4 regions of the Kitasatospora sp. NPDC051702 genome follow, and region 3 is predicted to be linked to each of the others. Evidence: riboswitches for the same ligand, from Rfam matches in the RefSeq annotation. Region 3 holds a riboswitch; each other region holds the start of a gene.

What was found. Region 3 has a riboswitch for cyclic di-AMP ahead of AB0N04_RS04295 (NlpC/P60 family protein). Riboswitches for the same ligand answer to the same signal wherever they lie in the genome.
Region 1: another riboswitch for cyclic di-AMP. It lies ahead of AB0N04_RS35830 (M23 family metallopeptidase); the one in region 3 lies ahead of AB0N04_RS04295 (NlpC/P60 family protein).
Region 2: another riboswitch for cyclic di-AMP. It lies ahead of AB0N04_RS01565 (glycoside hydrolase family 16 protein); the one in region 3 lies ahead of AB0N04_RS04295 (NlpC/P60 family protein).
Region 4: another riboswitch for cyclic di-AMP. It lies ahead of AB0N04_RS20700 (LysM peptidoglycan-binding domain-containing M23 family metallopeptidase); the one in region 3 lies ahead of AB0N04_RS04295 (NlpC/P60 family protein).

Annotation. Positions count from the first base shown of each region.
Region 1 is NZ_JBFAZB010000068.1:15,319-22,598, reverse strand. It holds gene AB0N04_RS35845 (sensor domain-containing protein) at 49-795, opposite strand; gene AB0N04_RS35840 (GNAT family N-acetyltransferase) at 961-1,560, opposite strand; gene AB0N04_RS35835 (hypothetical protein) at 1,603-2,475, shown strand; gene AB0N04_RS35830 (M23 family metallopeptidase) at 2,625-3,458, opposite strand; cyclic di-AMP (ydaO/yuaA leader) riboswitch at 3,471-3,629, opposite strand; gene AB0N04_RS35825 (YiaA/YiaB family inner membrane protein) at 3,875-4,165, shown strand; gene AB0N04_RS35820 (alpha/beta hydrolase) at 4,290-5,117, shown strand; gene AB0N04_RS35815 (TetR-like C-terminal domain-containing protein) at 5,245-5,814, shown strand; gene AB0N04_RS35810 (SpoIIE family protein phosphatase) at 6,009-7,280, shown strand, end outside.
Region 2 is NZ_JBFAZB010000001.1:368,354-375,633, forward strand. It holds gene AB0N04_RS01545 (TetR family transcriptional regulator) at 1-107, shown strand, start outside; gene AB0N04_RS01550 (PPOX class F420-dependent oxidoreductase) at 178-615, opposite strand; gene AB0N04_RS01555 (alpha/beta hydrolase-fold protein) at 1,007-2,149, shown strand; gene AB0N04_RS01560 (MoaF N-terminal domain-containing protein) at 2,292-2,621, opposite strand; cyclic di-AMP (ydaO/yuaA leader) riboswitch at 3,066-3,224, shown strand; gene AB0N04_RS01565 (glycoside hydrolase family 16 protein) at 3,233-4,501, shown strand; gene AB0N04_RS01570 (hypothetical protein) at 4,633-5,205, opposite strand; gene AB0N04_RS01575 (IclR family transcriptional regulator) at 5,445-6,242, opposite strand; gene aceB (malate synthase A) at 6,431-7,280, shown strand, end outside.
Region 3 is NZ_JBFAZB010000003.1:166,818-174,097, forward strand. It holds gene AB0N04_RS04265 (aminotransferase class V-fold PLP-dependent enzyme) at 1-94, shown strand, start outside; gene AB0N04_RS04270 (Lrp/AsnC ligand binding domain-containing protein) at 117-398, opposite strand; gene AB0N04_RS04275 (rhomboid family intramembrane serine protease) at 438-1,220, opposite strand; gene AB0N04_RS04280 (hypothetical protein) at 1,452-1,715, shown strand; gene AB0N04_RS04285 (NYN domain-containing protein) at 1,953-3,314, shown strand; gene AB0N04_RS04290 (NlpC/P60 family protein) at 3,513-4,550, shown strand; cyclic di-AMP (ydaO/yuaA leader) riboswitch at 4,897-5,050, shown strand; gene AB0N04_RS04295 (NlpC/P60 family protein) at 5,061-6,203, shown strand; gene AB0N04_RS04300 (NlpC/P60 family protein) at 6,431-7,280, shown strand, end outside.
Region 4 is NZ_JBFAZB010000024.1:33,701-40,980, forward strand. It holds gene purB (adenylosuccinate lyase) at 1-1,286, shown strand, start outside; gene AB0N04_RS20695 (MFS transporter) at 1,294-2,826, opposite strand; cyclic di-AMP (ydaO/yuaA leader) riboswitch at 3,139-3,322, shown strand; gene AB0N04_RS20700 (LysM peptidoglycan-binding domain-containing M23 family metallopeptidase) at 3,325-4,326, shown strand; gene AB0N04_RS20705 (DUF2470 domain-containing protein) at 4,691-5,410, opposite strand; gene AB0N04_RS20710 (RidA family protein) at 5,556-5,963, opposite strand; gene AB0N04_RS20715 (IclR family transcriptional regulator) at 5,990-6,739, opposite strand; gene AB0N04_RS20720 (sugar kinase) at 6,903-7,280, opposite strand, start outside.

The DNA.
Region 1 (7,280 bases), on a different contig from region 3:
GGGGGCGGGGCCGGTGTCGGCGGGCGGGGGTCGGCGGCCGGGCGGGGGTCAGCCGGCGAGCAGGCTCCGGGCGGCGGACCGGTTCACGGCGGTCAGGCCGCGGACCAGCTGCGCGGTGAGCAGGACGAGCAGCACGCCGGCCAGCGAGAAGGCGGCGATCTGCCAGGCCCCCTCGACGTAGTAGACGTGCCGGACGTGGTCGCTGTCGGAGAAGTCGAAGAGCCGGTAGCCGCGCCAGTCGGTGAAGGTCGGGAACACCCAGTGGTACGCCGGGTAGAGCGCCATCGCCCAGCCGAGCAGCAGGAACGTCGTCGTCATGGTGAAGCTGAAGACCGCCCACGGGAACATCACCACCTGGTGGAGCGCGGCCTTCCAGCCGGCCGGGTCGGCCAGCCGCGCGGTGATCGCGCCCCAGGTGCCCGGGCGGACCTGGCGCACCGGCTCCGGCTCGGGGACGTCCAGGCCCAGCATGCCGCGGGCGCGGGCCCGCTCCGTCCGGCCCAGGCCCCGGGCGGCGGTGGTCAGGCCGGCCAGCACGGGCAGGCCGAGGACGGTGACGACGGTGCCGAGCCCCAGGCAGAACAGGGTGATCACGAGGGAGAAGCCGACGACGGCCACCGGCAGGCCGGTGAGCGCGTAGCCGATCTCGCGGTAGTACTGCCCGGAGAACGGCGCCCGCCAGAAGGACGGCACCGACCCGGGCCGGCTGGAGCGGGCGGGGGTGCGGTACGGGTCGTCGCCGTAACCGCCGAGGACGTCCCAGTCGCGCTCCTGCATGCTTCGGCTGCTGCTCATGTCCCGGCCTCGGTCCCTCGTTCTCGGTTGCTGACCCGGCCAGTCTGGTCGAGCGGGCGGTGCGGAACGATCCGGGGACCCGGCGGATCGGGGGTGGGGTTAACCCCCCGGTCCGGGAGCGCGCTCAGCCGTGCGGACCGGCCGGGCGGGGTCGGCCCGGCGGGGTCAGCCGAGCCGGGTCGGCCTCGTGCGCCGGCCGGCCGGGCCGGCCCACTCCCCGGTGGTCAGCGCGTACCGGTGCGCGCCGGACCGGACGCCGCCCCCGGGCGGGTCGTGTCGGACCGGCCCCTGCGCCCGGAACCCGAGCCGGGTGAGCACCGCGGCGGAGGCCCGGTTGTCCACGTCGACCCGGGCGGTGAGGCGGCGCAGGCCGAGGGCGCCGAAGGCCAGCCCGCAGAGCAGGCCGACGATCTCGCCCGCGTGACCGCGTCCGCGGGCCCCGCGGCCGACCGCGTAGCCGAGCTCGGCGCAGCGGCCGGTGCCGAGGGTCAGGGAGGCGTGGGCGATCGGGGTGGCGTCCGCCGGGTCCTCGGCGTCCTCGCGCCGGGTGACGGCGAGCTGGTACGTCCGCCGTTCCCGCGCGAGCGCCTCCTCCAGGTAGAGCTCGATCTGGTCGGCGCAGGTCTCGCGGTCCCAGGGGTCGAACGGGAGGTACCGGGTGACCTCCGGGTCGCCGAACAGCGCGTGCAGCGCGTCCACGTCCCCGGGGGTGTGGTGGTACTCGCGGATGGCCAGCCGGGAGCCGGTGAGTCGTACGGGGACCATGGCTGGCGACCCTACCCCCGGCCAGCGGTTACCGTTCGGGCTATGAACGACGAAGACCTGCGGCTCGCCCCGCGCACCAGGGCCGCCGACCTGCTCGCCTGGGCGGCGGCGGAGGGCCGCGTCCCGGTGGCCGAGGGGCCGCTGCGAGCCGTCCTGGCCCTGCTGGAGCTGGGCGGGGGCAGGATGCACGACGGCTGGCCCGAGCTGACCTCGAACGCGGTGGAGCACCTGCTCTACGAGCGTCTCCACCTCTACGTCCAGCCCGGGCCGGAGACGGACCCGCTGGCGTACGGCGCCGCGGTCGAGCTGCTGGTGGACCACCAGCGGGCGGCCCGGCGGCTGAACGCCAAGCGGCAGGAGCGGCTGCACGCCGAGGCCGAGTGGCAGGGCGAGGTCGCGGCCGGACTGCTGCGCCGGGCCGACCTGGTGACCTGGCCCCGGCTGTACGCGCTGCTGCTGCACGCGTACGAGGTGGACGTCGCGGACCCGGCGGCGGTGCGGGCCTGGCTGGACGGCTTCCGGGAGCTGGCGGAGGAGGAGCGGCTGGCCGCGATCGCCGCGCTGGTCCCGACCGGCTGGCTGGACGAGCTGGACGAGCAGGGCTGGGGGCCGGCCCGGGTGCTGTCGGTCGGCATGGCGACGGACGGCGCGCGCCGGCTGCTGGAGCAGGGGCTGATGCGGCGCAGCTACCGCAACCTGGCGGAGCTGACCGCCGCGGGCCGGCCGATGCCGGACGAACTGTCCGGTGACTTCGGGGAGTTCGAGGAGGCTGCGGCGCAGGCCGCGCTCGACCTGTGCGGCGAGTGGACCGTCCCGGGGCTGGCGCGGCTGCTGCTGGAGGAGTTCCCGGACCTCGCACCGGAGCCGGGGCAGGAGGAGATCGACGCCTACCTGGCGGCGCTGCCGCAGGAGTAGCCGCCCGCGGGGCGCCGTGCCGGAGCCCCGGCCGCACGCGTGCGGCCGGGGCTCCGGTCCGTTCGGGTCCACCGCGGCCCGCCGCGGTCGACGGGGGTCGGCGGGGGCCGGCGGGTGCCGGCTCAGCGGGTGCCGGCGGGAGGATCGGCTCAGGGGGTGAGGCCGCGCTGCTCCAGCCAGGTCTCCGGGTCGACCGGGGCGCCGCCGCCGGGGCGGACCTCCAGGTGCAGGTGGGGGCCGGTGACGTTGCCGGTGGCGCCGACCTTGCCGATCTGCTGGCCGGAGGTGACCTTGCCGGAGCCCTTGATGATCGAGGAGAGGTGGCAGTACCAGATCTCGGTGCCGTCGGGCAGGGTCTCGACGATCCGGTAGCCGTACGAACCGGACCAGCCGGCCGAGGTGATGGTGCCCTGGCCGACCGCGAAGACCGGGGTCCCGGTGTCGGCGGCGAAGTCCAGACCGGTGTGCAGGTGGGCCCAGTAGCGGGCGCTCTGGCCGTAGTGGGCGGAGAGGTTGTAGTCCTTCACCGGCAGGGTGAGGGCGGCGGCCTTGGCCCGCTCGGCCTCCTCGGCGGCCCGCTTGGCCTCGGCCTCCTTGGCGGCGGCCTTGGCCTCGGCCTCCTTGGCGGCCTGGACGCGGGCGCCCTCCTCGGCGGCGGTGCGCTGGCTGTCGGCCTGCTGCTGGATCCGGGCGGCGAGCGCGAGCCCGGGGTCGGCGGAGAGGGCGACCGGGGTCTCGTCGGGGGCCTCGACGGCGGGCGCGGCAGCCGGGGTGGCGGAGGCGAAGCCGGTGGCGCCCAGGGTGGCCGCGACGGCGGTGACGCCGAGCAGCGGGGAGGCTCCGCGGGTCTGACGCGGCATCCGGTGCCGGTTGGCGTCGGCTTCCGGGGCGGGGTGCTCCAGGTCGGCCATGCCGGGGTGGTCGAGGAGCCGGGTACCGGCTGCGGGGCCGGCCGGGTGTGCCGGGGTGTGCGTCGACGCCACGGAGGCGCGCTCCTTTCCTTCCTTCGCGCCTACCGGGTTAGCTGACGGGTTCGGAGCAGGAAGGTCTCCTACGGCCGGGCCTGGGCCCCGCCGATTCACCCCAAGGAACGTGGTTCCCCGGCTCCCTGGCCTGCCCGGAGGCCGGCCGGCGGGATTAGGCGACGGCGCACGGTGCCGTCTGGGTACGGCGTTGACGACCGCGCTGCGTTATCAAACGTTAATCCTAGGGCGCCCCGATTCCAAGCCGTCCGCCCGGGACGACCGCAGATGACCAGGGCGCTCTGGTAGGTGATGGCGGGTTTTGTCCCCATTGACCGGCATTGAGCCGCTCGACGTGATCGAACGTCAGCGAACGACCCCCCATCTGAGTACGCCTACTCATGTGCGGACCGATCACCCCGCCGCATCCTGACGCCATGAACGCACCGATGCAGTCCCGCACCACGGCCGCGTACTACATCCAGGCCGTGCTCTCCTTCGCGCTGTCCGGCGGAGCCCTCGCCGTCGGGATCGCCTACCTGCCGGTCGGCGGCTGGACCCGCGCCTTCCTGGCGATCGGGCTCCTCTACACCGTCACCTCGTCCTTCACGCTCGCCAAGGTGGTCCGGGACCGGCAGGAGACCAACGAGATCGTCACCCGGGTGGACCAGGCCCGGCTGGAGAAGCTGCTCAGCGAGCACGACCCGTTCAAGGTCGACGGGGTCTGAGCGGGCACCGCGGGACCCCGGGGGCGGACGGCACCGAGGGCTTGACGGCTAAGGCTATTAGCCTTAGCTTTATGGCTATCGGCAGACGCCGACGACCCGCAGCGGCGGTCCCAGGAGGCCCACCATGAACGCCACCAGCGCCACCAGCACCCAGTACCTCGACGTCCCCGGCGGGCGCATCGCCTACGACGACACCCGGCAGGGCGACGGCGCCCCCGTCGTCCTGCTCCCCGGGATGCTCGACACCCGCGCCGCCTACCGGCACCTGCACCCGCTGCTGACCGCCGCCGGCCACCGCGTCATCACCATGGACCTGCGCGGCTTCGGCGAGTCGTCGATCGTCTGGGACGACTACTCACCCGCCGCCATCGCCACCGACGTCCTGGCCCTGCTGAACCACCTCGGCATCGAACGCGCCGTGCTCGTCGGCAACTCCTACACCGGCGCGACCGTCGTCAAGGTCGCCGGTGACGCCCCGCAGCGGGTCGCCGGGATCGCCCTTATCGACGCCTTCGTCGAGAACCCCCCGGCCAACGCCCTCATGCGCGGCGTCGTCCGCGCGATGGGCGCCCTGATCGTCCACTGGCCGGCCTTCTGGGGCTTCTACCACCGCAAGCTCGCCTTCCCCGGTGCCAGGCCCGCCGACTTCGACGCCTACGTCGACGGACTCGTCGCCGCCATGCGCACCCCGGGCCGCCGGACGGCCACCCGCGGACACGTCTCCGGCGACTCCGCGCCGATCGGCTGGACCGCCGCCGTCCGCTGCCCCGCGCTCGTCGTCATGGGCGGCAAGGACCCCGACTTCCCCGACCCGGAGGCCGTCGCCGACCGGCAGACCGCGGCGCTCGGCGCCCGGAAGGTCATGATCGAGGGATCCGGCCACTACCCGATGGCCGACGCCCCGGAGGCCACCGCCGGCGCCCTGCTGCCCTTCCTCGCCGAGCTCGCCTGACGCCTGACGCCCGGCCCCGGCCGCGGGCCCGCTCGCCCGAGCCCGGTCCGCCCCGCCGCGCCCGGGCCCGCCCCGGTCGTCCGCACCGCCCGCCCGCCCGTCCGCCCGTCCACGGAGAGACCGCACCATGCCCCGAGTAGGACTGACCCCCGACCAGGTCGTCGGCCACGCCCTCGCCCTCATCGACGAACAGGGCTCCGAAGCCCTCACCCTGGCCGCCGTCGCGGCCCGGGCCGGGGTCGCCACCCCCTCGCTCTACAAGCACGTCAGCGGCGGGCTCGCCGAGCTGCGCCGGCTGCTCGCCGTCCGGGTCACCGAGGAGCTCGCGGACCGGCTGGCCGAGGCCGCCGTCGGCCGCAGCGGGGACGACGCCGTCGCCGCCGTCCTGCGCGCCTACCACGCGTACGCCGCCGAGCACCCGCACCGCTACGCCGCGCTGCCCCAGGCCCCGCAGCCCGACGACGACCTCTCCCGCGCGGCGGCCCGGCTGGTGGGCGTGATCATCGCCGTCCTCCGGGAGTACGGCCTCGACGGCCCGGAGGTGATCCACGCGGCGCGCACCGTCCGCTCCGTCGCCCACGGCTTCGCCTCGCTCTCCATCGCCGGCGCCTTCCAGCTCGCCGAGGACCTCACCACCACCCACGACCGGCTGATCAGCACCCTCACCACCGGCCTGCGCTCCTGGCCCTCGGCCTGAGCCCGCCGCCGGGGCGCCGACCGGCCCGGGCCCGCGGCGGGGAGGGCGGGAGCACCGGTGCCGGTGGGGCTGCGGGGGCGCCGTTCACCCGCTTCAGCACCCACTTGAGAAATAAGGTATTAAGAATTAAGTGCCCCTCCGGGCACCCAAAGGGCACCCACCACCCTCCTCGGAACGGAAAGGCCGGGTATCCGATGGACCTGACCTCGCCGTGGCTCCCCCCGTCCGAGGACGACAGCCGGACGCAGCCCAGCAGTCCGGGCGGCCGCAGCGCCATGCGCTGCGTGCGCTTACTGCTCTCCTGCACCACCGCCGCCGAGCTGCTCGGCACCGTCCTCGCCGAGGGCCCCGGCTGGATCACCGGCGAGGGTTCCGCGCTCTACCTGCTGGACCCGGCCGGAATGCTCCGGCTGACGGCCTCGCACGGCCTGCCGGACTGGGCCCACGAGCGGTACAGCACCGTCGACCCGGCCGGCGACCTCCCCGCCGCGATGGCGCTGCGGCTGCGCCGCCCCTACCTGCTCACCCCCGAGCACACCAGCGTCGACTACCCGAACCGGAACGCCGGCATGGGTACCGGGATGGTCGCCGTGATCACCCTGCCGATGATCGTCGACGAGCGGCCGGTCGGCGTGCTCGCCCTGGCGCTGGCCCACCGGGGCACCGTCCCCCGCCGCGACCTGGACGTCCTGGAGACCATCGGCGACGCCTGCGCCCACCGGCTGTCCCACCTGCTCGACCACGCGGACGCCCGGCGCCCGCAGGGCCCCGCGCCGGCCCCCGAGGACTCCGGCCGGCCCGCCGGCCTGGCCCACCCGATGCTGTCGCTGGCCGTCCGGGCCGCCGGGCACGGCGCCTTCGAGCGCGACCTCGTCACCGGGGAGAGCTACTGGGACGCCGAGGCGTTCCGGATCACCGGCCAGCCGGCCGCCCCGGACGGCGCCGCCCCGGAACTGGACCGGATCGTCCACCCCGAGGACCTGCCGGACGTCCAGGCGGCGGTCGCCGAGGCGCTCGCCACCGGCGGGCGGTACCGGATCGCGTACCGGGTGCTGCGCGGGGGCGGCCGGGCGGCCAGCATCGAGGAGACCGGCGAGGTGATGCTGGACGTCCACGGCCGCCCCGTCCGGATCGCAGGGCTGTTCGCCGACCGCGAGCACGGCCGCAGGCCCGGGCGGGAGCGCCCGGAGGAGCCCGCGGGTGCTCCCACCGGCCCCGGCTCGCCCACCGCCCGCGCCGGCGCCGCCCCCGCCGGCGCCGCGCCCGACACGGCCCGGCGCGACGCCCCGGCCACCGCCCGGACCGCCCTGCTGCTGGCACTCACCCGCGCCCTGTCCCGGGCGGTGACCGTCCGGGACGTCACCACCACCGTCACCGACGTCGCCCGACCGGCCTTCGGCGCCGCCAGCATCGTGCTGGACCTGGTGGACGAGGGCCGGCTGCTGCCCGTCTCGCACACCGTGTAC
Region 2 (7,280 bases), on a different contig from region 3:
CCTCCTCCGACGCGCCCGCCACCGGCCCGGACTCCCCGCAGGACCTCGGCGCGCGCTGCATGCGGGAGCTCACGGCCGGTTTGCGGCTCTGGGAACGGGTGTCCTGAAGCCCCCCCGGGGGCGTGGCTCCGCCCCCGGCGCCGCTACGCCCTCGAACCCCCCGCCGGCTCCGGCGTGTCAGTCGCTCCGGCGGGCGGCGGCCGGCAGTGGTTCGACCCCCACGACCCGGCGGATCCGGGTGGGCTCGACGAACACGGTGACGCGCCGTTCGCCCGGCACGCCCCACTCGTAGCGGTCCGAGCCGAGGTACTTCCGGGCCAGGCGGTCCAGCTGGCGGTCCGCCTCCTCGCCGGTCACGAACTCCACGGCCCGGCCGTGGATCTGGACGCGGTCGTACGGGTCGTCCGGATCGGCGTGGGAGAGGCAGAGCCGGGGGTCGTGGCGGAGGTTGAGCTCCTTGACCCGCCCGACGGTGGTGTTGAAGAACACCCGGTCGCCCGCCAGGTCCACCCACATCGGCGTGACGTGCGGGGCCCCGTCCGCCCCGGTGGTCGCCACGTACCAGATCCGGGGCTCCCGCACCCGTGCCCGGATGTCGTCCGTCCAGCCGCCCATGGGTCGCCTTCCGTGTCGGTCCGTCTCGACCTGATGCACGCTCAGGGTAGGGGGTGCGTGGCCGGCGTGTCGGTAGGGCGGCGACGGTCGGCGCCGGGCCGTGGCCGTCGTCCGCCATCCCGCCGGCCCGGTCCGCCCGCGTGGTGACAACAGCTGACAGCTGACAGATTTCAGACGACAGATAACAGATAACAGATTTCAAACTCTGTCACCTGTTATCCGTTACCCGGAAACGACCAGCAGACTCCCCGTGACCTCCCAGCCGTCGTCAGCCTTCTCCCAGCCGGACGCTAGGGTTGATCCTCGCGCCCCGGCGGGGGGAACCGGGGTGACCTCCTCGGATGTCCCCAGCGGAGGGGACTGGAGTTCGAGGCGTGGGAGCAAGCAGGACATGGGTCTGACGAGCCACAAGGTGTTGGCGCTGACCGTATTGATCGCCGTCGTGATGATGGCCGGCACGGTCTGGCTCTGGCCCAGACTCGCGAGAGCGACCTGGCAGGCGGTCCTGGGGAGGATCGGCGCACTGCTCGCGACCCAGCTCGCGGTGCTCGCCGCGCTCGGCCTGGTGGCCAACAACTACTTCGCTTTCTACAGCAGTTGGGACGACCTGCTGGGCACCGGCGACACCGGACCGGTGGTCATCCACAACAAGGCGGACGCCTCCGGGCGCCTGCTCGTGGAGACGATCGGCCACGCCTCCGTCAAGGGCGGCGGCGCGATGGGCCGCGAGCCCGCCCAGTCGGGGGAGATCCGCAAGGTGCGGATCGACGGCGCGGTCAGTCGCCTCTCCACCGAGGGCTACGTCTACCTGCCGCCGCAGTACTTCCAGCCGGAGTACGCGCAGAAGCAGTTCCCGGCGGTGATCGTGAGCACCGGGTTCCCGGGGATCGCCGAGAACCTGATCACGCGCTTCAACTACCCCGGCGCGGCGCTCAAGCTGCTCCAGGAGGGCCGGATGCAGCCGACCGTCATGGTCCTGGTGCGCCCCTCGCCCGCCCTGCCGCAGGACACCGAGTGCGAGGACATCCCGGGCGGCGCGCAGTCCGACACCTACTTCACCAAGGACGTCCCCTCGGCGATCCAGGCGAGCTACCGGGTCTCCGCGGACCCGCAGGCCTGGGCCTTCATGGGCAACTCCACCGGTGGCTACTGCGCGCTCAAGCTGGCCATGCGCCACCCCGACGTCTTCCCGACGGCCGTCGCGCTCTCCGCCTACTACGACGCGGCGGACGACCCGACCACGGGGGACCTGTTCGGCGGCAGCAGCCAGCGCCGAAACGAGGCGAACCTGTTGTGGCGGCTGAAGAACCTGCCGCAGCCGAAGGTGTCCGTGCTCCTCGCCGGCACCAAGAAGGGCGACGGCGACTACCGGCGCGAGACCGAGGCCTTCGTCGACGCGGTGAAGGACCCGATGAAGGTGTCCTACAGCATGCTGGAGAACGGCGGCCACAACTTCGAGACGTGGAGCGCGCTGCTGCCCTCCTCGCTCGAGTGGCTGTCCCAGCACCTCAAGGTGCCCAACCAGACCGTCTGAGCCCCGGTCCGACCGGCCCAGGCCCGAGCCCGGCCCAGGCCCGAGCCCGGCCCAGGCCCGACCGACCCCTGACCGTAACGGCTCCGGACCGCAACGGCCCCGGACCGCAGCGGCCCCCGGCCGGACCGCCCGGACCGATCGGTCAGGCCACCCGCTCCAGGGTCCCGGTGTGCAGCTCGCCCACCCGGCCGCCCTCGCCCTCGAATGTCCAGAAGGCGCGGACCGTCAGCCTGCCGAGGTCCATCACGTGGCTGACGGTGATCCCGCTCTGCTCCGTCCAGCTGACGAAGTAGATCTCCGGCGCCACCTCGGCGACGTGCAGCCGCACGTCCTCCCACTGGCCCGCGGACTCGCCGAGGCCCTCCCAGCGCAGCCGCGTGCCGTCGGCCGAGTAGGCGTTGCGGAAGGCCGCGCCGTTGTCGGCCCGGAAGAGGTAGGTGCGGCCGGCGAAGGCGGGCAGGGGCGCGGTCATGGTGGGGCGGTACCTCGTTCCCGGTGGGGTGCGCACGGGTGGTCCGTGGGGTCTTGTGCACTGCGGAAGATGTCGGACCTCCAATTTATCCGACCGGGCGAGCCCGGCGGGTGCAGTTGTGCCGGGCGCGGCCGGGGGAGTCGGCCGCGCCGGAGGGCGCACCGGGCGGGCGCCCGCCGGACGTCCCTCGGCGGCACCGGCGAGCCGTCCTCCGGTCGCCGGGCGCCGGCGGCGCAGGCCGGGAGCCGGGTGGACGCCCGGCTCGGCCGAGGGGATGATCAACTCGACCGCCACGCAGCGTCGTTGATCGACACCACTGTGAGCTGCGTGACAACCCGCCCGGCAGAGTTGTCCGTTCACGGACGGTCTGCCTAGCCTGCAACGGCCGTCCGCCACGCGGACCCCGCCGCCGGGACGCCGAGTCCCGTCCACCCGCCGGCGGGCAACCGAGGACCACAGTGGACGGGAGCGGGGGAACCAAGGTCAGCGCCCGGCCCGCACGCTCTCCCGCGTGCGGGTCGCGGCTAGGGGTGAAGCCGCTCCCACCGGCGGCCGGGCAACTGCAGCCCGAACCCGACAGCTCACCTCGCAGGCGTCGCAGAGGACACCCCATGCACCAGCCTGCCCTCCGGCGCCGCACGCCGCGCCACGCCCGCCCGGCCCACCGGGGCCGCTTCGCCGCCCTCGCCGCCACCGGGGCGGTCGCCGTCAGCGGTGCCGGTCTGCTGGGCCTCCCGGCGACCGTCGCCGCCCACGCCGCCACCACCCCGACCGTCACCCAGGACCGGCTGGCCCCCGCGACGATGGTCGCCAACAAGGCCGCCACCGCCTCGCTGACCGTCCACTCCTCGGCCTGCGTCACCGCGAAGACGGTGGGTGTGGGCGTGCGCGACGCGCGCGGCACCAACCTGGACTTCCCCGGCAACCTCTCCAACGTGCAGATCTGCCCGAGCGGGCTGTCCTTCACCAGCGGTGCCCGCGCGCTGCCGGCCGGGACGTACAGCCAGTTCGGCTTCTGGCAGGACCTCGGCGGCGCCTGGCACAACCTGCCCTCGCAGCAGCTGGTGGTCTCCGGCACGGCGACCCCGACCCCGGCTCCCACCGCGACCCCCACCGCCACCCCGACGCCGTCCCCCACCGGCACCCCCGGTGCCACGGCGAGCCCCTCGGCGGGCACCCCGGCCTCCCCGGTCGCGGGCAAGGCGCTGACCTGGTCCGACGAGTTCAACAGCTCGATCACCTGGGGCTCGCGCTGGGTCGGTGACAAGAGCACCGCCTACAGGTACGGGAACCACAACCCGGACGACAACAAGCTCGACCTGCTGAACAAGAACAACGTCAGCGTCGCCAACGGGGTCGCCACCTTCACGGCCGCGCCGAGCGGCACCACCCTGGAGAACGGCAAGCAGGCCTGGAACGCGGGCTTCCTGACCACCGAGGGCTCCAGCGAGGGCTTCCGGGTCAAGACCGGCGACTACGCCGAGACCCGGGTCAAGCTGCCGTCCGGTTCCGGTGCCTGGCCGGCCCTGTGGACCTGGAAGAACGGCAACGGGGAGATCGACTCCTTCGAGTACCACCCCGACAACCCGAACCTGCTGGAGCTGACCAACCACGTCAACCCCGGCAACGCCAAGTACTACACCGACGCCGGTGCCGTCGCGAAGGACCAGTGGGTGACGATCGGCACCTACTACGGCGCCAACTCGGTCGACTGGTACGTCAACGGCGTCAAGGTCTTCTCGGACGGCAAGGGCGTCGGCGCCAACTGGTCGGCGTACCTGATCCTCAACCTCTCGGTGTGCGCGGGGCAGTACCACCCGGCGCCGCAGGGGACCACGCCGCTCAGCATGGCCGCGGACTACGTCCGGGTCTACCGCTGACGCGTGAGCCGTCGGGTCCAGCCGCTCGGGCCCGACGGCTCACGTGATCACCGCCGGCAGCCCGTTCCCGGCTGCTGACGCCCGAGCGCCCGGGGCCGACCACTCGGCCCCGGGCGCTCGGGCGTACCGGCTCAGTCGTTGGTCGTCTCGACCACCCTGATCTCGAACGGCTTCCGGTTGTTGGTCTCGTCCTTGTCGTCCGCGCCGCGCACCGCGACCCAGCCGCCCTGGAGGGTGCCGAGCGGGAGGTCGGGGGAGAGGCGGACCGGGACGAGCGCGGTCGCGCTGCGCCCCGACTTCAGCCCCGCGGGGAAGACGCAGCGCACCCGGTGGCCGTTCTGGAACACCTCGCAGTCCTCGGGGAAGAACGGCTCCTCGGGGGTGACCCCCTCCGGCAGGGTGACCACGACGGTGAACGGCGAGGCGGTGGTGTCGGGGCCGCCGTTCCCGACGAATGCGTGGATCGTCGTGCTGCCACCGGGCGGAGCGGGGTCCGGGTCGATCCGGACCACCTCCAGGTCGGAGTTCGAGGGCTTGACCAGGGCCGCGCCGACGTCCACCACCGGCCGCGGCTCGGGGCGGCGCAGCGCCCAGGACGGCCCGGCGGCCAGCACCGCCACCGCGCAACCCGCCGCCACCACGGCGACCAGCCCGGCCCCACCGACCCCGCCGGATCCCCGACGCCCCGTGCTCCTGCGTTCCATCGCGACTCACCCGTGCCCTTGCGCTCCGGCGGCCCGCGCCGTCGCGCGCCGCGCCCGCACCCAGGGTGGCGGGGCGGCCGCCGGGGGCCCGGACAACCCGCCAGCCGTTCGCCTGGACGGGCGCACCGGTGCACCGGAAGTCGGCTCGTCGGACCTCCGGCGCACCGGGGGCCGTCCGGCCTGCGGCGCATCCGGGGTCAGGCCGGCCTCCGGCGCACCGGGAGAGGGGCTGAGCCCGTTCAGGGAGCCAGGACCTGCCCCAGCCGGGCCGCGATGTGGTGCATCACCGGGACGAGCGCGGAGGCGCCGGCCTGCTCCTCCAGCGCGCGGATCCGGGCCTCGGGGCCGGAGACGGAGAGCGCGGTGGGCGTGGGCGCGCCCGGTACGGCGAGCGCGATGCAGCGCACGCCGATCTCCTGCTCCTGGTCGTCGACCACGTAGCCGCGCTCGCGCGCCTCGGCGAGCTGCTCCAGCAGCTCCTGCGGGTCGGTGACGGTGTACTCGGTGTGCGCGGGCAGCGGGTTGGGGCCGAGCACCGCGCGCGCCTCCTCCTCGGGCAGCTGGGCGAGCAACGCCTTGCCGACGCCGGTGCAGTGCGGCTGCACCCGCCGGCCGACCTCGGTGAACATCCGCATCGAGCGCCGCGACTGCACCTGCCCGACGTAGACCACCTCGCCGCCCTCCAGCACCGCCAGGTTGGCGGTCTCGCCGGTGGCCTCCATGAGTTCGGCCAGGTAGGGACGGGCCCAGCTGCCGAGCAGGCGGCCGGCCGTCTCGCCGAGGCGGATCAGCCGGGGGCCGAGGGTGTAGCGGCGCGCGGTGTCCTGGCGCACATAGCCCTGCTGGACGAGGGTACGAACCAGGCGGTGGATGGTCGGCATCGGCAGGCCGGAGCTGGTGGAGAGCTCGCTGAGCGTGGCGACACCACCGGAGTCGGCCAGCGCCTCCAGGAGCTGGAAGGCGCGCTCGACGGACTGCACGCCGCCGCTCGCGCGGTCGGTGCCCGTCGTCGATGCTGTGTCGGGGGTCGCAACCACCGGCGTTCCCTTCGCTGTCGGGGAGGAGTAGAGTCCCGGCGATCACATCAACAAACCGTTGAAATTCTGTATCGCGGAAACTAGTCTCCACCTTACAGAATCGAACCCGCCGACAGGTGGGTTCCGATCAAGGAAGTTCCCACCGGAGCTCCCTTCGCCAGGCTCAACCGCTTAGGAGTGTCCTGCCCATGGCTACAGATCAGGGACCCGTCGGCGCCTCTCCCGCCGCTCCGGTCGTCACTGTCGCCGGTCCGCGCGTCCACCGGGCGGAGGAGGTGCTCACCCCGGAGGCCGTCGCCTTCGTCGTGGGCCTCCACCGCACGTTCGAGGCGCGCCGACAGGAACTCCTGGCCCGACGGAAGGCGCGCCGGGCGGAGATCGCGCAGGCCGGCACGCTGGACTTCCTCCCCGAGACCGCCGACGTCCGGGCCGGCGACTGGAAGGTCGCCGAGGCGCCCCGCGCCCTCCAGGACCGCCGGGTCGAGATCACCGGTCCCACCGACCGCAAGATGGTCATCAACGCCCTCAACTCCGGGGCGCGGATCTGGCTCGCCGACTTCGAGGACGCCACCTCCCCGACCTGGGAGAACGTGGTCAGCGGCCAGATCAACCTGATCGACGCCTTCGAGGGCCGGATCGACTTCACCACCCCGGCCGGCAAGTCCTACGCGCTCAAGCCCGCCGCCGAACTCGCCACCGTCGTGGTCCGCCCGCGCGGCTGGCACCTCGACGAGACGCACCTCCTCGTTGACGGCACCCCGGTGGCCGGCGCCTTCCTCGACTTCGGCCTGTACTTCTTCCACAACGCCGCGCGGCTGATCGCCAAGGGCGCCGAGGACCCGAACTCCGGCCCGTACTTCTACCTGCCGAAGACCGAGAGCCACCTCGAGGCCCGGCTCTGGAACGACGTCTTCACCCATGCCCAGGAGCGGCTCGGCATCCCGCACGGCACCATCCGGGCCACCGTCCTGATCGAGACCATCACCGCCGCGTTCGAGATGGACGAGATCCTCCACGAACTGCGCGACCACGCCGCCG
Region 3 (7,280 bases):
GACCGCCGTCCGGGAGCTGGTCACGGACGGCGCGGCCTGGAACTACCGCAACGAGGGCGGCCGCTGCGTCGCCGACACCCGTCGGCAGGGCTGAGCGGCCCGGGAGCCGGCGGGGACTACTCGTCCAGGCCGAGCGCGAACGCCGCCTCCAGGTCGTGCTGGGAGTAGGTGCGGAAGGCGATCTGGGTCTCGGTGTGGGCCACGCCCGGGACCTTGTTCAGCCGTCCCGGGATGACCTCGGCCAGGTCGTCGTGCCGGCGCACCCGGACCATCGCCACCAGGTCGTAGCCACCGGTCACCGAGTACACCTCGCTGACGCCCTCGATGGCTGCGATGGCCTCGGCGATCTCCGGGATGCGGTCGACACTGGTCTTGATCAGGACGATGGCGGTGATCACGTTCGGCTCCTTTGTGGGGTGCCGCCAGCGTATCGGGCGTCAGCCGGGTCGTCTCGGGGGGTGGCTGACCACCGTGCAGGCGTAGAGGAAGCCCGCCGAGAAGCCGATCACGTGCACCAGGTAGGCCACCCCGGGCCCGGCCGCGTGGACCGACCACCACTGCAGCGCGAACCAGAGGCCGAGCACCAGCCAGGCCGGGAAGCGCAGCGGCAGGAACAGCAGCAGCGGGACCAGCGTCGTCACCCGGGAGCGCGGGTGGAAGCGCAGGTAGGCGCCGAGGACGGCGGAGATCGCACCGGAGGCGCCGATCAGCACCCGGGTCGAGTCCGCGGAGTGCGCCTCGGCCAGGGCGAAGCCGTACGTGGCCACGCTGCCGGCGGCCAGGTAGAAGACGGCGTACCGGGCGCGGCCGAGCCGTAGTTCGACGGTGGGGCCGAAGACGTGCAGGAAGAGCAGGTTGCCCAGCAGGTGCAGCCAGCCGGCGTGCAGGAAGAGCCCGCTGAGCACCGACAGCGCCGGGTGCTTGCCCGGGGTCGGGGCGGCCGGGCAGCCGGGGACGGGGTCGGGGGCCTCGGCCAGTTGCCCGGCGGTCAACGGGTGCCCGGTCAGCAGCTCGACCGGGACGGCGCCCCAGCGCTGCTCGTACCGCTGCTCCGCGCAGACCCGGGCCTGGCCGGTGCCGTACAGCGGGTTGAGCCCGGCGGCCGGGCCCAGCAGGAACACCAGGGTGTTGAGCGCGATCAGGGCGTAGGTGACCACCGGGGCGGGCACGGCCGGCCGGCCGTCCCGCTCGTCGGTGTGGCCCGGGGCCGTCAGCGCCATGCGGCCAAGCATCCCTCCGGCCCGGGCGGGTGACACCGCGCTGTACGGCAGGTGGCCTACTCGGGGCCCCGGACCGGGGCCGGGGCCGGGCCTGCGGCTTCGTGCAACCGGTGGCCGCGATGGTTGCCCCAGGCAATAGGCTTGGCGCGGGCATTCCCGCCTCCCGCCGCCGACGCCGGGGCTCCGGGGGGAGCGCCTAGCCCGCCCAGGGACCACCCGAGAGGACCCCCGATGACCGTCCCCGCCCTGACCGCCGAGACGCGCTGGCGCTGCACGCTGTGCGGCAACCTCACCCGCTTCGACGTGACCCGCTCCGCGCGGGTCACCGAGTTCCTGCACTTCGACCTGGCCGGCGAGTCCAAGGTCGAGGAGACCGAGGTGCTCAGCGAGACCGTCGAGTCGGTGCGCTGCCGCTGGTGCAACGCCGTCGACCAGGTCGAGCTGGTCGCCCGTCCCGGTGCCGAGGACGCGGCGGACCCGGCCGAGCAGGGCTGACGCCCCCGGTGCGGCGGGCGGTGCGCGGCGCGCCCGCCCACCGCGCTGGGACAATGCAGACAGGACGCACGGAGCGTGACGACAGGGGCGGCGGCCGCGGGCCGCGGACCCCGTAGGACCAGGATCGGAGCCGAGGACGTGGTGGACGCAGCGAGGGAGCCCGCCGAAGCGCAGGGGCTTCAGCCCGCTGCCGACGCGCAGCCGCCGGCGGCCGGCGCCGCCGCGTCCGAGTCCGTGGTGCCCGGCGAGGACCCCGGCGCCGGCGAGGGCCCGGCGCCGGAGCGCGTCGTGGAGAAGCTGGACCGGCCGCTGCCCGAGGGGGTGCGCCGACGGGTGGTCGGGCTGGCCTCGGACGCGCTCGGCGGTCTGCCGCCCGGTGAGCTGCCGCAGAGCCTGCGTCAGTACGTGAAGTTCACCCCGGCCCGCCGGGCCAAGTACGCGGCGACCGCGCTGGCCGCGGCGCTGGAGTCGGAGCCGGCCTTCCGGGTGCGGATAGCGGAGCGGCTGCGGCTGGGCCAGCCGGACCTGGTGAAGGCGTTGGAGTCGGGCAGCGTCCCGAGCGCCGCCGATCCGATGGACGTCGCGGCCGCCGCCTACCTGGTGCGCTCGGCGGGCTGGAGCCGGCTGGTCGCCGAGGCCGGCGACGAGGCGGAGCGGGTCGGGGCCGAGGGCGCGGCCGCCGAGGCCGCCCGGCTGGTGGAGAAGCTGCAGGCCGAACTGGCGGAGCTGCGCTCCGCCGCCCGGGCGGACCTGGACCGCCAGCGCGCGGAGTCCGAGGACGTCCGCCGGGAGGCGGAGTCGCTGCGCAAGAAGGTGCGCTCCCTGGAGAGCGACACCCGCCGCGCGCAGGCCGAGACCCGCCGGCTGGCCGGCGAGCTGGAGGCGGTGAAGGCGCAGGCGGCCGCCGAGCGCGGCGCCGCCGAGACCGAGGCGCGCCGCCTGCGGCACCGGGTCGGCGAGTTGGAGACCTCGGCCGAGCAGGCGCGCCGGTCGGCCCGGGAGGGGCGCAGCGTCGAGGACATGCGGCTGCGGCTGCTGCTGGACACCGTGCTGCAGTCGGCGCAGGGGCTGCAGCGGGAGCTGGCGCTGCCGGTCTCGCAGATCCGGCCAGCGGACCTGGTCGAGGCCGTGGTGCCCGGGTCGGCCTCGCCGCACGACGTGGCCCGGCGCGGCCTGGCCGAGGACGACCCGGCGCTGCTGGACCAGCTGCTGGCGATCCCGCAGGTGCACCTGGTGGTGGACGGCTACAACGTGACGAAGACCGGCTATCCGACGCTGCCGCTCGAGCAGCAGCGGCTGCGGCTGCTGGGCGGTCTGGCGATGCTCGCCCAGCGCACCCAGGCGGAGGTCACCTGCGTGTTCGACGGGCAGGACCTGGACGTCCCGGTGATCATGGCGCCACCGCGCGGGGTGCGGGTGCGGTTCAGCCGGACCGGCGAGACGGCGGACGAGCTGATCCGGCGTCTGGTGCGGGCCGAGCCGCAGGGCCGTCCGGTGGTGGTGGTGTCCACCGACCGCGAGGTGGCCGAGGGCGTGCGGAAGGCGGGCGCACGCCCGGTGGCGTCGGTGCTGCTGCTGAACCGCCTGGCGCGGCCCTGAACCCCGCCCGGGCGGGATGACGGCTGGTCAGCGACCGGTTCGGGGTGGTGTGGGGATCTCGTGAAGTCAGCGGGAGGGTGGAGTTCACGCCATCGGGGGAGTGGAAAATCCCTTGGATCTTCACTAGGGTCTGGCGTCAAACCTATTTTCCGGATTCTCACCTGATCGGGTGAGGCCGATGGAAGAAGGAGCCGGTCCTTGGCCTCCCACCGCCGTCCCAAGCAGCCGAGCCGCGCGCGGGTCTCCGTGCTCACCGCTGCTGCTGCGACCGCGGTCGCCCTCTCCGCCCAGGTGGCCGCGCACGCCGCGCCCCAGCCGAACAAGACGGACGTCAAGGCGCAGATCGACCAGCTCCAGCAGGAGCAGGAGCAGGCGGCCGAGAAGTACAACGGCGCCAAGGAGCGGTCCGACCAGCTCCGCAAGCAGGCCGACCAGCTGCAGGACCAGGTGGCCCGCAGCCAGGAGCAGATGACCCAGCTGCAGACGGGCCTGGCCGAGGTGGCGGGCGAGCAGTACCGCACCGGCGGCATCGACCCGTCCGTCCAGCTGATGCTCTCCTCCGACCCGTCCGGGTACCTGGACAAGGCCTCCAGCGTCCAGCAGGCCAGCACCAGCCAGGCCGAGGCGCTCAAGGGGCTGCTGGACCAGCAGCGCCGGCTGGACCAGGAGAAGGCCGAGGCCGCCGCCGTGCTGGCCTCGCTGGACTCCACGACCAAGGACCTGAACCAGGCCAAGTCGGACGTCAACCAGAAGCTCAAGGCCGCCCAGGACCTGCTGAACTCGCTCAGCGCCTCCGAGCGGGCCGCGCTGCGCGCCCAGCAGGCGCAGGACGACCGGGCCTCGCGCGGCGCGGACCGGGTCGACCTCAGCAGCCTGCCGCCCGCGAGCGGGTACGCGGCCGTGGCCGTCGCCAAGGCGATGAGCAAGCAGGGTTCGCCGTACGTCTGGGGCGCCACCGGCTCGACCACCTTCGACTGCTCGGGCCTGATGGTCTGGTCGTACGCTCAGGCCGGCGTCTCGCTGCCGCGCACCTCGCAGGAGCAGGGCAACGTCGGCACCCGGGTGCCCTCGCTGGACCAGGCCCAGCCGGGCGACCTGGTGATCTACGGCAGCGACCGGCACCACGTCGGGATGTACATCGGCAACGGCATGGTGGTGCACGCCCCGCACACCGGTGACGTGGTGAAGGTGATGAAGGCCGACGCGATGCCGATCAACACCATCCGCCGGGTCTGACGGCGGGACAGCCGCCGCGGGGCCGTCGCCGGCCCTGTGATCCCCGCCACTCCCGACCGGGGGTGGCGTTCGGATTTCTGCGCGCCCCGGGTTCCTGAACGGCCTTGCGATGAAAGCCGATCAGCTTTGCGTGCGGTGGTGATCACCATCGGTCATATTCACAAATGAACTTGGGTCTTCTTCCATCTTTTTTCTGACAAGGATTTGAACGGATCACGGTTCAGTTACTAGGGTCGTGCCTCGAACCACCGCACTGTCGATCGCCCAGCCAGGGTGGCGGCGGTGGTTTCCGTCGAGTTCGCGAAGCAGCGGGGCAGGCCGAAGGGCCGCCCGGCGGGGAGCCCAGTGGTCGGGGGCGCTGTGGAGCGGAGCCGGGGAACCACGTTCCTCCGGGGTGAATCGGCGTCAGGTCGGCCGGTGGAACGGCCGTGAGGCGCCGTAGGGCCCGCTTCCGGCCCGAACCCGTCAGCTCACCCGGTAGGCGGACGTAGGAAGAAGGAGCCCGCCTTCGTGGCGTCCCATCGTCGTCCCAAGCCCGCCGGCCGCGCCAGGGTGTCGATCCTGACCGGTGTCGCCGCCGCGGCGGTCGCGCTGTCCGCGCAGTCCGGCGCCCACGCCGACCCGCAGCCGACCAAGGACCAGGTCAAGGAGCAGGTCGACCAGCTCAACGAGCAGGCCGAGGTCGCCACCGAGAAGCTCAACGCCGCCCAGGAGAAGCAGCAGGAGCTGCAGAAGCAGGTCACCGGCCTGCAGGACCAGGTGGCGCGGCAGCAGGCGCAGGTGACCGACCTGCAGGGCGGCCTGGCCGAGATCGCCGGCGAGCAGTACCGCAACGGCGGCATATCCCAGACCGTCCAGCTGATGTTCTCCGCGAGCCCGGACAACTTCCTCAACCAGGCCGGCACGCTGAACCAGGCCGGTGACACCCAGAAGGGGCAGCTGAAGCAGCTCCAGGACGAGCAGCGCAAGCTCGACCAGGTGCGCACCGAGGCCCAGGGCAAGCTCGCCGAGATGGAGACCACCACTCAGCAGCTGAAGGCCGCCAAGGACGAGGTCCAGGGCAAGCTCAAGGCCGCGCAGGACCTCCTCAACACGCTGACCGAGCAGGAGCGCCAGGCGCTCCGCGCGGCCGAGGAGAAGGCCGCCGCCGAGGCCAAGGCCAAGGCCGACGCCGCCGCGAAGGCCGCCCAGCAGCAGGCCGCGCAGCAGGCCGCCGACCGCTCCTCGCGGGACAGCAACCGCACCGACCTGAGCGCCCCGACCACCTCGGCGCCCGCCCCCAAGCCGGTCGCCGCCGGCAGCTCCCGCGGTGCCGCGGCGCTGTCCATCGCCGCCACCAAGGTCGGCTCGCCGTACGTCTACGGCGCCACCGGCCCCAGCTCGTTCGACTGCTCGGGCCTGATGGTCTGGGCGTTCAACCAGGCCGGCGTGTCGCTCCCGCGGACCTCGCAGGAGCAGGCCGGTGCCGGCACCCGGATCGGCAGCGACCTCTCCCAGGCGCAGCCCGGCGACCTGCTCATCTTCTACAGCGACGCCCACCACGTGGGGATCTACGCCGGCAACGGCCAGGTGCTGCACGCGCCCAAGCCGGGTGCGTCGGTGCGCTACGAGGCGGTCTCCAACATGCCGCTGGCCTCCATCGTGCGGGTCTGATCCCCGCTCCGGAGCACCCGGGCCCGGCCCTCCGTCACGGAGGGCCGGGCCTGCGGCTTTTCCACCGGGCACGGACGGATGTCCGATTGGTGGTCGAATATTCGGGTCCGGAGGGGTTTGGACTCGCTTGCCCGGACTCGCTAACGTCTGCCACCGGACTCCCGCTTCCAGACCGCCCACCGGGTGCGGCGGCGGGGCCGTGCCGCAGGACTGGAGCCGCCGCCGCCATGCCCGTGCACCGCCGTTCCCAACTGCTCGCCCGTGCGCTGGTGCTGACCGCGGCCGCCACCACCGCCCTGGGCGTCACGACCGGCGGCAGTGCCCAGGCCGCCCCCGGGGCGCCCGAGCCGCCCAGCCGCAAGGACGTCAAGGCGCAGGTCGAACAGCTCTACGACGAGGCCGAGCAGGCGTCCGAGCGGTACAACGCCGCGCTGGAGGCCCAGCAGCGCCTCCAGGGCGAGACGACCGCCCTCCAGGGCGAGATCGCCGTCGGCCAGGAACAGCTCAACCAGCTGCGCGGCGACCTGGCGAGCGTGGCCGGCGCCGAGTACCGCGGCGGCGGCCTGGCACAGACCGTCCAGCTGATGCTCTCCACCGACCCCGAGGGCTACCTGACCCGGGCCCGCACCCTGGACCAGGCCGCCGAGCGGCAGCAGGAGACCCTGCACGAGCTGGTCACCCGCCAGCGCCGGCTCGACCAGCGCCGCACCGAGACCTCCGGCAAGCTCGCCGAACTGGAACAGGCCCGCCGCTCGCTCGCCGAGGGCAAGCAGCAGGTCCAGCAGCGGCTCGCCAAGGCGCAGCGGCTGCTCAACAGCCTGGGCGCCGCCGAGCGCGCCCGGCTGGCCGCCCAGGACGCCAGGGACGCCGAGCAGCGGGCCACCCGTGGCACCGACCGGCTGGACCTCGGCAGCGCCCCGCCCGCCTCCGAGCGCGGGGCGGCCGCACTGGCCGCCGCGGTGCGGATGATCGGCTCGCCCTACGTCTACGGCTCCACCGGGCCGCGCGCCTTCGACTGCTCCGGTCTGATGTACTACAGCTGGCGGCAGGCCGGAGTGACCCTGCCGCGCACCTCGC
Region 4 (7,280 bases), on a different contig from region 3:
TCGAGGTGCCGGCGAACGCCGTCGCCGACTACGAGCGGGTGATCGACCAGGTCGACCTCGGCTCGATCGCCGCCCGTGAGCGGATCACCCGCCACGACGTGAAGGCCCGGATCGAGGAGTTCAGCGAGCTCGCCGGCCACGAGCAGATCCACAAGGGCATGACGTCCCGGGACCTGACCGAGAACGTCGAGCAGCTGCAGGTCCGCCAGTCGCTGGAGCACGTGCGCGACCGCACGGTGGCCGTGCTGGTCCGGCTGGCCCGCCTGGCCGCCGAGCACTCCGAGCTGGTCATGGCCGGCCGCTCGCACAACGTGGCCGCGCAGGCCACCACTCTGGGCAAGCGCTTCGCCTCGATCGCCGACGAGCTGCTGGTCGCCTTCCGCCGCCTGGAGGAGCTGATCGCCCGCTACCCGCTGCGCGGGATCAAGGGCCCGGTCGGCACCGCCCAGGACATGCTGGACCTGCTCGGCGGCGACACCGCGAAGCTGGCCGAGCTGGAGCAGCGGGTCGCCGGCCACCTCGGCTTCGAGAACGTGCTGACCAGCGTCGGCCAGGTCTACCCGCGCTCGCTGGACTTCGAGGTGCTCACCGCCCTCGTCCAGCTGGCCGCCGCGCCGTCCAGCCTGGCCAAGACCATCCGTCTGATGGCCGGCCACGAGCTGGTCACGGAGGGCTTCAAGGAGGGCCAGGTCGGCTCCTCGGCGATGCCGCACAAGATGAACACCCGTTCCTGCGAGCGGGTCAACGGCCTCGCGGTCATCCTGCGCGGCTACGCCTCGATGACCGGCGAGCTGGCCGGCGACCAGTGGAACGAGGGCGACGTCTCCTGCTCCGTGGTGCGCCGGGTCGCGCTGCCGGACGCGTTCTTCGCCTTCGACGGCCTGCTGGAGACCTTCCTGACCGTCCTCGACGAGTTCGGCGCCTTCCCCGCCGTGATCGAGACCGAGCTGGACCGCTACCTGCCGTTCCTCGCCACCACCAAGGTGCTGATGGGTGCGGTGCGGGCGGGCGTCGGCCGGGAGACCGGGCACGAGGTCATCAAGGAGCACGCCGTCGCCTCCGCGCTGGCGATGCGTGCCGGCGCCCGGGAGAACGAGCTGCTGGACCGCCTGGCCGCCGACGAGCGGATCCCGCTGGACCGGGCCGCGCTGGACGCCCTGCTGGCCGACCGGCTCTCCTTCACCGGTGCGGCCGGTGCCCAGGTCGCCGAGGTCGTCCGCCAGGTGGAGGCCGTCGCCGCCGCCTACCCGGAGGCCGCCAAGTACGCGCCGGGCGACATCCTCTGACGTCGCCTCAGCCCGACGAGGGCCCCGCCGCCGTTCCGGTGGCGGGGCCCTCGTCCGTGTGCACGTGGCCCGGGTCGAGCGGCGGGGTGGTGCCGCAGGTCCACGCGCAGTCCGGCTCGGCGACGGGGTGGTCCTCCGGCGCGAGCACGTTTCCGCGGACGGTGGCGAGGGCGGTCAGCCCGCCGGCGCAGAGCAGACCGGCACAGATCAGCATCGCGGTGTGGAAGGCGGAGTCCACCGCGGACGGCACCCGGTAGGCGTCGCCGCTGAGCCCGGCGAGCGCCGGCAGGGCGGCGACCGCGAGCAGACCGGCCGCGCGGGCGGCGGCGTTGTTGACGCCGCTGGCGATGCCCGCGTGCCGCACCTCGACCGCGGCCAGCACCGTCGCGGTCAGCGGCGCCACCAGCAGGGTCATCCCGCAGCCCATCACCGTCACGGCCGGCAGCACGTCGGCCCAGTAGGTGGAGCCGGCGCCGATGCGCAGCATCAGCAGCACCCCGGCGGCGCACAGCAGCGGCCCGACGGTCAGCGGGATCCGCGGGCCGATCCGCTTGCCCAGCCGCCCGGCGCGCGCCGAGAACGTGAGCATCAGCACGGTGATCGGGACCAGGGCGAGGCCGGAGACCAGCGGGGAGAAGCCCGAGACGATCTGCAGCTGCACGACCAGCAGGAAGAACACCCCGCTGAACGCCGCGTAGACGCACAGGGTGACCAGGTTCACGGCGGTGAACAGCCGGGAGGAGAAGAGGCCGAGCGGCAGCATCGGCTCGGCGGCGCGGCGTTCGACCGTGAGGAAGGCCGCGCCGAGCACCAGCCCGACCGCTCCGGCGAACCAGACCGCGGGGGAGAGGCCCTCCCCGGCGGCGGTCAACGCGTAGGTGAGCGCACCGAGGGCGAGCGCGGCGAGCAGCGCACCGAGGACGTCGAAGCGACCGGTGGCGCTCTCGTCCCGGCTCTCCGGGACGTGCCGGGCGCCGACCGCGACGACGGCGGCCGCCAGCGGCAGGTTGAGCAGGAAGATCCACCGCCAGCCGGGGCCGTCCACCAGCCAGCCGCCGAGGAACGGGCCGACCGCCGCCGACACGCCGCCGAGCCCCGACCACAGGCCGACCGCCGCCGAGCGGTCCTCCGGGTGGAAGACGGCCTGCAGCATGGCGAGCGAACCGGGGGTGAGCAGCGCGCCGCCGATGCCCTGCACGGCGCGGGCCGCGACCAGCACCTGGATGGTGGGGGCGGCGGCGCAGGCCGCCGAGGCGGCGGCGAACCAGACCACCCCGATCAGGAACACCCGGCGCCGGCCGTACCGGTCGCCGAGCGCGCCGCCGAGCAGGATCAGCCCGGCGAGCGTCAGCAGATAGGCGTTCAGGGTCCATTGCAGGGAGGCGAGGGAGGCACCGAGGTCGGTGCCGATCCGGGGCAGCGCGACGTTCACCACGGTGCCGTCGAGCATCGCCATGCTGGAGCCGAGCACGGTTGCCAGGAGTACCCAGCGTCCCTGCGCGGTGCCCAGGCGCAGGGTGCCGGCCGCGGAGGTGGCCACGGCCCGATCCTGCGCCCCGCGGGGCCCGCGTGACAAGGGTCACCGGGGGGTGTGTCGACGGTGTGCGGTGCGTGAGCGAACGGTCGCGCAGCGGTGGCGGGATCGGCGCAGCGTCGTGGATCAGTGGCGCCGGGTGAATGGATTGTGCACGCACGGTGCAGCCGATCATTCGGAGTGTCACGGCCTCGGCGGGGATGGTTGTCCGTTCAAGAGATCGACATTGCTTCACCCGGACGGATGGGTTTTAGTTCAGCGACCGCCCGGCCAGTCCGGACGGATCCGCCGGGTGGAACGCCGAATCCTGCCGCTGCCCGGTGGTTCGAACTGAACTCTGTACGGCAGGAGCGGGGGACCCACAGGTAAGTCGCCGGACCGGGATCGGCACGCGCTTCGCGTACCGGATCCCAGGGCCGGCTTGGGGTGAAGCCGCGCATGCGGCCGGGCAACTCCAGCCCGAACCCGACAGCTCACCTCGCAGGCGTCGGAGAGGAAACTTCCATGCCTGCTCAGGCTCGTCGTATCGCCCTGCCCCGCGCCGCCCGCATCGGCATCGCCACCGCGGTCACCGGGGTCTCCTTCGCCTTTCCGCTCGTGGCCGCCGTGAGCGCCCAGGCGCACACCGCCCCGGCCGCCCCGGCCGCGCAGAGCTCCACCTGGACCGGCGCCACCAGCGTCGACGCCAAGCCGGCCGCCCCGGCCGCCGCTCCCGTCACCGCCCCGGCCCAGGCCGAGAGCTACCGCGTCGTCAGCGGTGACACCCTGTCGAAGATCGCCGACGCCAAGCACGTCGACGGTGGCTGGCAGGCGCTGTACGAGCACAACCGCTCGGTCGTCGGCGGCAACCCGAACCTGATCTTCCCGGGTCAGCACCTCTCGATCGCCGGCCACGCCGCGCCGTCCGCGGACGCCGCCCCGGCGAAGCCCGCCGCCCCGGCCGCCCCGGCCAAGCCCGCCGCCCCGGCCAAGCCGAAGGCCCAGGTGCAGGCCAAGACCGAGGCCGCCAAGCCGTCCGCCCCGGTCCAGACCCAGGTGCAGACCGCCGCCCCGAAGCCGGCCGCCGCCGTCACCGCCGCCCCGGCCGCCGCCAGCACCTCGGGCTTCGTCGCCCCGCTGGCCAACCCGAAGCTGGGCACCGCCTACGGCGTGGCCGGTTCGATGTGGGCCTCCGGCCACCACACCGGCCAGGACTTCGTCGCCTCCACCGGCACCCCGCTGCGCGCCGTCGCCAACGGCGTCGTGGTGAAGGCCGGCAACGGTGGCGCCTACGGCAACGAGGTCGAGATCAAGCTCGCCGACGGCCACTACGCCGAGTACGCGCACCTCTCCTCGATCGGCGTGTCGATCGGTCAGACCGTCACCGTCGGCCAGCAGATCGGCCTCTCCGGTGCGACCGGCAACGTGACCGGCCCGCACCTGCACTTCGAGATCCGCACCGGCTCCGAGTACGGCTCGGACATCGACCCGGTCGCCTACCTGCGGGCGCACGGCGTCGCTCTCTGACCCTGACGGGTCGAGGGCCCGGTCCCGCCGGACGGGCCTTTCGGGACTACCGCTGATGCGGGGCGAAACGATCCTCCGGGATGGTCATGTCGGGTGACCGCTCGACCGGGTGATCGCCGCAACGGCGGACATGGGCGCGGGACACGCCCAGGCCGGCCCGGCTCGCGAGACCTCCCTCGCGAGCCGGGCCGGCCGCTGCCGTTTCCGCCGCCGTTCCCGGGGACGTTCCCGGTGCGTCTCCGCTTCCGGCGCCGGCGCGCGCAACGGGCGGACGCGCCGGGGGTGTGACGTCGGCCCCGGGGGCGTCCGCCGCCTGCCGCCTGTCGGGTGCCGTTCGCCGGGTGCCGTTCGCCGGGCTGCGGGTTCAGAGCCGGTGGACGGGCAGGCCCTGCTCCGCGGCGTTCAGCAGCTCGTGCACCCGCTGGCCGAACTCCTCGGTGTCGGCGACGGGTTCGGGGAAGACCAGGCGGACGTCGCGGTGGCCGTGCGGGTGGTCCAGGCGCAGCACCAGGCCGTGCCGGTCCAGGGCGAGCGGCCGGACGTCCGGCCGCCCGGCGAGCAGCGCCGGGTCGAGCAGCCGGGTGAGGACGGCGACGGCGTCCGCGTGGTCGTCGGCGAGGTGGGTGAGCAGTGCGGCCTCGTACCGGGCCAGCGGGTCGGGCGCGGCGTGGGCGAGGTCGGCGGCGGTGAGGGCGCCGGTGCCGTACGGGGTGGACAGGACGGCGTGGGCGACGTCCACACGCAGGTGGACGCTGATGCCGTCGTCGGCGAGGTGGGCCAGGTGCAGCCGGCCGGCCAGGGTGAGGCGGGCGCGGATCCGGTCGCGGACGGCGACGGGGGAGACATCGGTGACGTCGAGCACGACCGCGAGGCCGTCGGTCTCGCGCGCGGCGGCGGTGGAGAGCGGGGAGCCGAGCGGGGCGCGCAGGCGCAGCCGGGAGCCGTGGACGGAGACCGGGGTGTCCAGGTCGTGGTGCTCGCCGAGGGCGCGGACGGTGAGCGAGGAGGTCGCGGCGAGGAGGCTGTGGACCCGTTCGGCGGTGGTGGGCTCGGGCACCGGGGCGTCGTCGGTGGGCAGACTCATGACGGACCTCCAGTTGGTTAGGTGAGCCTAACCTAATCACCGTGGGAGGGTGTGGCAAGTGCCGCCCCTTCTGCGCCGTCCGAGCGGTGCGCGGAAGGGCCCGGACGCGCGGGGCGTCCGGGCCCTTCCGTCCGGGCGGCGGCGCTCAGCCGATCACGGCCTGGGCGTCGATCTCGACCAGCATCGGCTCCTGCGGCAGCTCGACGAAGACCGTCGTCCGGCAGGGCTTCACCCCGCCGGGCTTCACGTTCTCCTCGATGAACTCCGCGTAGACCTCGTTCATCAGCGGGAAGTCGGCCCGCTGCGTGAGGTAGACCCGGAACATCACCACGTCCTCGATGGTCGCGCCACCGGCCTCGACGATCGCCTTGACGTTCTCCAGCGTGCGCCGGGTCTGGGCCCGCACGTCGCCGCGGTACAGGTACTCGCCGGTCGCCGGATCCTGCGGGCCCTGCCCGGAGACCTGGAGGATCGGGCCCTTGCGGACGCCCTGGGAGAACGTCCAGGCGGGCGCGGGGGCGCCGTCGGTGCGGATCTCGGTCTTGTCGGTCATCGGCTTCCTCGTGTTCTGGCGGTCGGTCAGGTACGGTCCGGGCGGCCGCAGTCGGCCGAGACGGCGCGGGCGGTGGCGAGCAGCTGCGGGAGGAGGTCCAGCACCTGCTCGTAGGGCAGCACGACGTCCGGGACGGAGATGGACGCGGCGGCGACGACCCGGCCGGTGACGTCCCGGATCGGCGCCGCCACGCAGTTGATGAACGCCTCGTGTTCGGCGTGGTCCTGCGCCCAGCCCTGGGCGGCCACCCGCTCCAGCTCGGCGAGCAGCTCCTCGGGCGTGGTGAGGGTGCGGGCGGTGTGCGGGGTGAAGTCGATCCCGGCGACCACCCGGCGGCGCTCCGGCAGCGGCAGGTCGGCGAGCAGCACCTTGGAGACGGCGGCGCTGTGCAGGGCGGCGCGCAGGCCGATCCGGGAGTACATCCTGACGGGGTGCCGGGAGTCGAACTTGTCGATGTAGACCACCTCGCCGCCCTCGTACGCGGCCAGGTGCACGGTCTGGCCGGTGGCGGCGTTCAGCTCGGCCAGGTGCGGGGCGGCGATCCGGCGCACGCCGCGCTGCTCCAGCGCCAGGCCGGAGAGCGCGAACAGGCCGGCGCCCAGGTGGTAGCGGTAGCCCGCGTCGCGGTAGACGAACCGTTCCTCCTCCAGGCTCTGGAGTAGTCGCAGCACGGTCGTCTTGTGGACGCCGAGCACCTCGGCCAGCTGGTCGAGGGAGCGCTCGCCCTCGCCCAGTTCGGCGAGGATGCGCAGGGCGCGGGTGACGGTCTGGCTCATCGTGCTCCGCTCGGAGGGCTCGGGCTGGGATCGCGGCGCGGGCCGGGGGCGCCGAGCGCGTCGCGGACGCCGCACGCGCCGCACGCGCCGCACGCGCCGGGAACGCGGGACGCGCCGGGAGCGCGGCGCCGGCCGGGGCTGCGGCGGGGGCCGGGATCGCTGCTCATTCTGCCCGTGCCCACCGGGCCGCGCGGGCCGGGCCCGCGGGGACGGCCGGGCCGGAGATGCCCCGTGCGCACACCCGGGTGGCCGCCCAGTCGGCGGGCGAGGCGTCGAGCAGCGCCGCCACCACGGCGGCGGGCGGCAGCTCGGCCTGGTCGCCGTGGGCCGTCAGCGCGCAGGCGGCGCTCAGGTGGCCGAGTCGCAGCCGACGGCGCTGGTCCAGGCCGCGGACGGTGCCGGCCAGGTAGCCCGCGGCGAACGCGTCGCCCGCGCCGGTGGCCTCGACCACCTCGACGGCCAGCGCCGGCTCGGCCACCGCCGTGCCGTCCCGCTCCAGGGCGGTGACGACGCGGGCCGCGTCCTTGACCACGACCGTGGC